3 regions of the Mesorhizobium sp. LjRoot246 genome follow, and region 3 is predicted to be linked to each of the others. Evidence: predicted binding sites of a transcription regulator. Region 3 holds the regulator's gene; each other region holds the start of a gene.
What was found. Region 3 encodes PhoB, which activates phosphate uptake and scavenging genes when phosphate is short. Its sites were predicted from a motif close to TGTCATNNANCTGTCAT; they were not measured.
Positions count from the first base shown of each region.

Region 1: a site for PhoB is predicted at 1,044-1,060, ahead of ACSQ3L_RS11545 (acid phosphatase). Genes of this name have one in related genera too.
Region 2: a site for PhoB is predicted at 1,394-1,410, ahead of ppk2 (polyphosphate kinase 2). Genes of this name have one in related genera too.

Region 1 is NZ_CAXUSN020000001.1:2,402,359-2,404,627, forward strand. It holds gene ACSQ3L_RS11540 (cytochrome c1) at 104-976, shown strand; gene ACSQ3L_RS11545 (acid phosphatase) at 1,106-1,801, shown strand; gene ACSQ3L_RS11550 (alpha-hydroxy acid oxidase) at 1,978-2,269, shown strand, end outside.
Region 2 is NZ_CAXUSN020000001.1:4,570,949-4,573,217, forward strand. It holds gene ACSQ3L_RS22455 (dihydrofolate reductase family protein) at 1-204, shown strand, start outside; gene ppk2 (polyphosphate kinase 2) at 368-1,288, opposite strand; gene ACSQ3L_RS22465 (aldo/keto reductase) at 1,570-2,269, shown strand, end outside.
Region 3 is NZ_CAXUSN020000001.1:1,536,049-1,538,317, reverse strand. It holds gene ACSQ3L_RS07330 (ROK family protein) at 1-828, shown strand, start outside; gene phoB (phosphate regulon transcriptional regulator PhoB) at 830-1,519, opposite strand; gene phoU (phosphate signaling complex protein PhoU) at 1,536-2,243, opposite strand.

The sequences.
Region 1 (2,269 bases), 870 kb from region 3:
CGAAAAGTGGGAACCGGTTTTCTCGGACAAACGGAAAACCGTTTTGTCCAGAGATCATGCTCAAACAGGAAGACAGAGCGGTAGAGAATCTAAGGGGATTGGCATGAAAAAGATTCTCACCTCGCTGGCGCTGATCGGCCTTGTGGCCGTTGGCACTGGGGCCGCAGGCACCTGGGCGACCGCCGCCGAAGAGGCACATAATGTGGCCAATCCGACGCATTTCCCGATCGACGAACCGAAGGAAATGGACTGGAGCTTCACCGGCCCGTTCGGCACCTATGACAAGGCGCAGTTGCAGCGCGGCCTGAAAGTCTACAAGGAAGTTTGCTCGGCCTGCCATTCGATGAACCTGGTGGCGTTCCGCACGCTGTCGGACCTCGGCTATTCCGAGGCGCAGATCAAGACGCTGTCGGCCGAGTACACGATCCATGACGGCCCCAACGATGCCGGCGACATGTTCGACCGTCCCGGCAAGCCGTCCGACTATTTCCCGGCGCCATTCGCCAACGAAGCCGCCGCCGCTGCCTCCAATGGTGGTGCCGCTCCGCCCGACATGTCGCTGCTGGCTAAGGCACGCGGCATCGAACGCGGCTTTCCACAATTCGTCTTCGATATCTTCACCCAGTACGACGCCGGTGGCCCCGACTACATCCACTCGCTGCTGACCGGTTACGACCAGACGCCGCCAGCCGGAATGGTCATCCCGGAAGGCACCCACTACAACCCGTACTTCATGTCGGGCGTGTCGCTGAAGATGCCCAAGCCGCTGTCCGACGGCCAGGTGACCTATGATGACGGCGCGCCGCAGACAGTCGACCAGTATTCCCGCGACGTTTCGACCTTCCTGATGTGGGCGGCCGAGCCGCACATGGAGGATCGCAAGAAGACCGGCTTCCGGGTGCTTGTGTTCCTGCTTCTGTTCGGCGCGCTGGTCTATCTTACCAAGCGAAAGGTGTGGGAAGGCGTGGCGCACTAGGGCCACACAATCAAGTGATCGCAAAGGGCGCCGAGAGGCGCCCTTTTGCATTTCCGGAGGCCGGTCATGTCACATGGTCGTCACGGCATTCCGGCGATCCTGTATTGCTCTCATCAAAGGATCGCACTCATGAAAAGATACGTATCGCTCGCGGCAGGCCTACTGCTGCTCATCGTCGGCTCGGCCGCGCAAGCGGAAGACGCCCAGCCCTTCGTCACCAACAAGGATGTCGACCTGACGATGATACTGCCGCCGCCGCCGGCAAACGATTCGGCGCAGACCAAGGCCGAACTCGGCGAAGTGCTGACGCTGCAGGTAACACGCACCCCCGAGATGGTCGCCAGCGCGGTGGCCGACGCCGAGGAGAATGTCTGGCGCTTTGCCGGCGTCATGGGTCCGAAGTTCAACAAGGAGACGCTGCCGAAATTCAGCGCCTTCTTCGATCGCGTGGTGGCCACCGAAGGTGCCGTCGTCGATCCTGCCAAGGACGTTTGGAAACGCCCGCGCCCGCACCAGCTCAGCGATCTCGTCAAGCCGGCGGTCAAGTTGTCGAGCTCCGGTTCCTGGCCGTCCGGCCACGCCACGGTCGGCACCATGATGGGAATCATCCTGTCCGACATGGTTCCGGAAAAGCGTGCCGAGATCATGGCGCGTGCGGCTGAATACGCCCACAATCGTGAGGTCGGCGGTATCCACTATGCGTCCGACGTCGAGATGGGCAGGATTTCCGGCAGCGTCATCGCCGCGGTCCTGCTCAACCGGGACGACTTCAAGGCCGAATATGAAGTTGCCAGGGCCGAGCTTCGTTCCGATCTCGGCATGTAGTCGTCGTCAGTTGGATTTGAACGGGAAGGGGCGCTTCAGACGCTCCTTTTCTGTTTATGCCAGTGCTTAGGCGTAAGTTCGGCAATTAGTCCGTTGGCATCGTGGCATCAGGTTGATATTCGACGCATCGAACAGTGGCGGGAAGCTTGTCCCGCCATGGCCTTTGGAATTCGATGATGCGGCTCAGCGACTGTCACAACTTTTCCGATTTCCGTCGCATGGCGCAGCAGCGGCTGCCGGGGCCGATCTTCAACTACATCGACGGCGCGGCGGATGATGAGGTCACCTATCGCCGCAACACCGAAAGCTTCGAGACCTGCGACCTGGTTCCCAACGTGCTGCATGGAGTGAGCGAGGTCGACATGTCGGTGACGGTTATGGGCCAGAAACTGGCAATGCCGTTCTATTGCTCGCCGACCGCCTTGCAGCGCCTGTTCCACCATCAGGGCGAGCGTGCGGTCGCCAAGG
Region 2 (2,269 bases), 3.0 Mb from region 3:
GTGCGGGTTGGCGGCGGCGTCGCCACCATCCGGCAATACCTCCAGGAGAAGCTGATCGACGAGCTACATCTGGCGATCGCGCCGGTGCTGCTCGGTTCGGGCGAGAACCTTTTTGCCGGCCTCGACATGCCCAAGCTCGGTTACACCTGTACCGAGCAGGTGGCGACGCCGCTCGCCACGCATGTCGTCATCAAGCGGGCTTAGGTTTTACCCTCCCCCTTGTGGGGAGGGTCGGTGAGTGCGCTTTGCGGGGCAAAGCGCAGGAGACGGGGTGGGGGTGCGGCGCAGACCCCCACCCCGCGTCCCAAACCGCGCGTACAGCGCGATTTGAGCCGCGACCCTCCCCACAAGGAGGAGGGTAAGGGGCTCAGTACTTCTCCGGCACGTAAAGCTCGCGCGGCAGCACTTGGCGCTCGTATTCGGGGTTGAAGACGCGCTCGGGCAGCGTGATCTCCTCGTGCGGCACTTCTTCATAGGGCAGTTGCTTGAGCAGGTGATCGATGCAGTTCAGCCGCGCCCGCTTCTTGTCGTTGCCTTCGACGATGAACCACGGCGCCTCGGGAATGTTGGTGCGGGCGAAGGTCTCTTCCTTGGCCTTGGTGTACTGCTCCCAGCGCACGCGCGACTGCAGGTCCATCGGCGACAGTTTCCACTGCTTCATCGGATCGTGGATGCGCATCAAAAAGCGCATCTGCTGCTCCTCGTCGGTGATCGAGAACCAGTATTTGACCACGGTGATGCCGGAGCGGACGAGCATGCGCTCGAACTCCGGCACGTCGCGGAAGAATTCTTCCACCTGATCGGGCTGGGCAAAGCCCATCACCCGCTCGACGCCGGAGCGATTGTACCAGGAGCGGTCGAACAGCACGATTTCGCCGCCGGCCGGCAGATGCGGGACATAGCGCTGGAAATACCATTGCGACTTTTCGCGCTCGGTCGGCGCCGGCAGCGCCACGACGCGGCAGATGCGCGGATTGAGCCGCTGGGTGATGCGCTTGATGACACCGCCCTTGCCGGCCGAGTCGCGGCCCTCGAAGATCACCACCAGCTTCTTCCTGTGATAGGCGACCCAGGACTGCAGCTTGATCAATTCGGACTGCAAGGTGATCAGGTCGCGAAAATACTGCATGCGATCGATCGAAGGCGGATGCGCACTCTTGTAGATCTTGGCGATCTCCATCGACAGCGCCGGCTCCGACATTTCGAGCTCATAGTCTTCGTCGAGCGTGTCTGCGAGTTCGGCTTCAAGCCAATCCTTGGCTGGAAAATTCTGTTTTAGCTCGGTCATATCAACTGCTCCGCTTGCAAGCTCTGTCGATCCACGTCAACGCCCCAAACTCACGGCTTGCGGCCGGAACGGCGACACCTGAGCCGACTTCAATATAGACCGGCAATGACGGTTTTATTGCAGCCTGAGCGTGATTGCCGCCGCCGCAAGTCCGTGAGGTATGATCGATCCGTCGTCCTGGCATGGGGACAAGCGGCTCAAATTATCCTACAAATAGCGGTCACATATTCGGGGCGCCCCCTTCCCCAGCCCCCTTCCCAAATGCAATCGCGAGGACCGACATGGAATACCGCACCCTCGGCCGTTCCGGCCTGAAAGTTTCGACACTGACCATGGGCACCATGACTTTCGGCGGCGCCGGTGCGTTTTCCGCCGTCGGCAAGACCGATCTCGACGAGGCGCGTCGGATGATCGACCTATGCATCGATGCCGGCATCAACGTCATTGACACCGCCAATGTCTATTCGAACGGCATTTCGGAGGAGATCATCGGCGAAGCGCTCGGCGGCAAGCGCAAGGGCGACGTGCTGATCGCCTCCAAGGCGCGGATGCGGATCGGCAACGGTCCGAACGATGAAGGCCTGTCGCGCCATCACCTGATCCGCGAATGCGAGAAGAGCCTGAAACGGCTCAGGACCGACGTCATCGACATCTATTTCCTGCACGAGTGGGATGGCGTGACACCGCTGGAGGAAACCATCGCCGCGCTCGACACGCTGGTTGCCCAGGGCAAGATCCGCTATGTCGGCTGTTCCAACTATTCCGGCTGGCAGGTGATGAAGGGGCTCGGCATCAGCGACAGCCATCACCAGCCGCGCTTCGTCACGCAGCAGATCCACTACACGCTGGAAGCGCGCGAGGCGGAGTACGAGCTGCTGCCGATTTCCGTCGACCAGGGGCTGGGCGTGCTGGTCTGGAGTCCACTTGCCGGCGGATTGTTGTCCGGCAAATACCGCCGCGACAGCCCTACCGCCCGCCAGC
Region 3 (2,269 bases):
GACCTTGACGTGCGCAGCATTGCCCGCATCGCGCTGGCGATCCAGGGCATCACCGACACGCGTGCCCGCGCCATGCTGTGGTCGCCGATCACGCCGCACACCGATATCGCCTTCGCCGACATACTCGAAGACGAGTTCGGCATTCCCGCCACCATGGAAAACGACTGCAACATGATGGCGATAGCGCTGCGCTGGCGCGATCCCCAGCGCTACCGTGACGATTTCATCGCCATCCTCCTGTCGCACGGCATCGGCATGGGCCTGGTGCTGAAGGGCGAGCTGTTCACCGGCACCCATTCCTCGGGCGGCGAGTTCGGCCACATGATCCACCGGCCGAACGGCGCGCTGTGTCGCTGCGGACGGCGCGGCTGCGTCGAGGCCTATGCCGGCAACTACGCCATCTGGCGCAACGCAAGGCAACTGGGTGAGGACGCAGAACCCGTTGCCGATGTCAGCGATGCCGACATGCGCGCCCTGGCGACCGCGGCCCGCGAAAGGGATGGACCGGAGCGGGAAGCCTACCGCAAAGCCGGCGAAGCGCTCGGCTACGGCCTCGGCAGCCTGTTTGCGCTGATCGACCCGGCACCCGTTGCCATGGTCGGCGCCAGTGCCGCCGCTTTCGACCTGATCGAGCCGGCGCTGCGCGAGGCCATCGCCCAGACCGCCGGCGGCCAGCACTCGAAATCGATTTCCTTCGACACCGAGCCCAACGAACTGCCGCTGATCCGCGAAGGCTGCGCGATGCGGGCGCTGACCTTCGTCGATCAGGAGATTTTCGCGCCCGGCGCGCAGGCGAGAGCGGGCCTCGTCGGTAAGAACGTCGCTTGAGTTAGTCCTCCCTGATGGCGTAGCCCGCGCCTCGGATCGTGCGGATGACGTCGGGCATGCGGCCGTTGTTGACCGCCTTGCGCAGCCGGCCGACATGCACGTCGACCGTGCGCTCGTCGATGTAGATCGTCTCGCCCCAGACATTGTCGAGCAGCTGGCTGCGCGAGAACACGCGGCCGGGATGACGCATCATGAATTCGAGCAGGCGGAATTCGGTCGGCCCGAGGCGGATCTCGCTCTTCTTGCGATAGACCCGGTGCGACTCGCGGTCGAGCACGATGTCGCCGACCTTGAGCACGCTGGACAGCACTTCCGGTTTGGCGCGGCGCAGCAGCGCCTTGACGCGGGCCATGAACTCCGGGGTCGAGAACGGCTTGACCAGATAGTCGTCGGCGCCGGTCGACAGGCCGCGCACGCGATCGCTTTCCTCGCCGCGCGCGGTCAGCATGATGATCGGCAGCCGCTCGGTCTCTGGACGCATTCGCAGGCGCCGGCAGAGTTCGATGCCGGAAACCGCCGGCACCATCCAGTCGAGCACCAGAAGGTCGGGAACGTTCTCCTGCAGCCGGATCTCGGCCTCGTCGCCGCGCGTCACCACCTCGACCTGGTAACCCTCGGACTCCAGATTGTAGCGGAGCAGCACGCCTAGCGGCTCCTCATCCTCCACCACCATGATGCGTGGCGCGATCATCGGCTGGTTACCCCTGTCATGCCGCTGGCGCGGACATTGCCGTCTCGTCCTGCTTCGGACGATTGGCGGGCAGTTGCGTGCCGGTCAAAACATAATAGGCATTTTCGGCGATGTTGGTCACATGGTCGCCGATGCGCTCGAGGTTCTTGGCGCAGAACAACAGATGCGTGCAGGCCGTGATGTTGCGCGGGTCTTCCATCATATAGGTCAGCAGCTCGCGAAACACGGAGGTGTATTTCACGTCGATGCGCTCGTCGTCGGCGCGCAGTTTGGCCAAGGCCTCGGCGTCGCGCGCCGCATATTCCTCGATCACGCCCTGCACCTGGATCAACACCAGCTGCGCCATCCCGTCGATCGAATGCGACAGGTCGCGCGGCGTGACGCTCAGCCCGACGGTGCCGACGCGCTTGGCGATGTTCTTGGCAAGGTCGCCAATGCGTTCGAGATCGCCGGCCATGCGGATCGAACCGACCACCGCACGCAGGTCGTTGGCCATCGGCTGGCGCTTGGCGATCAGCGTGATGGCCCGGTCGTCGAGCTCACGCTGGCGCGCGTCCATGATGGCGTCGTCGGAGACGACGCGCTGTGCAAGCGCATTGTCCGAATTGAGCAATGCCTTGGTCGAGCCACTGACCATCAAGCGGGCGAGATCGCCCATGTCGCGGATCAGGCGGCTGATCTGCTCCAGATCCTCATCGAAAGATGCGACGGTATGTTCACCCATGATCTTCGTCCCTCGTATGCCTGAAC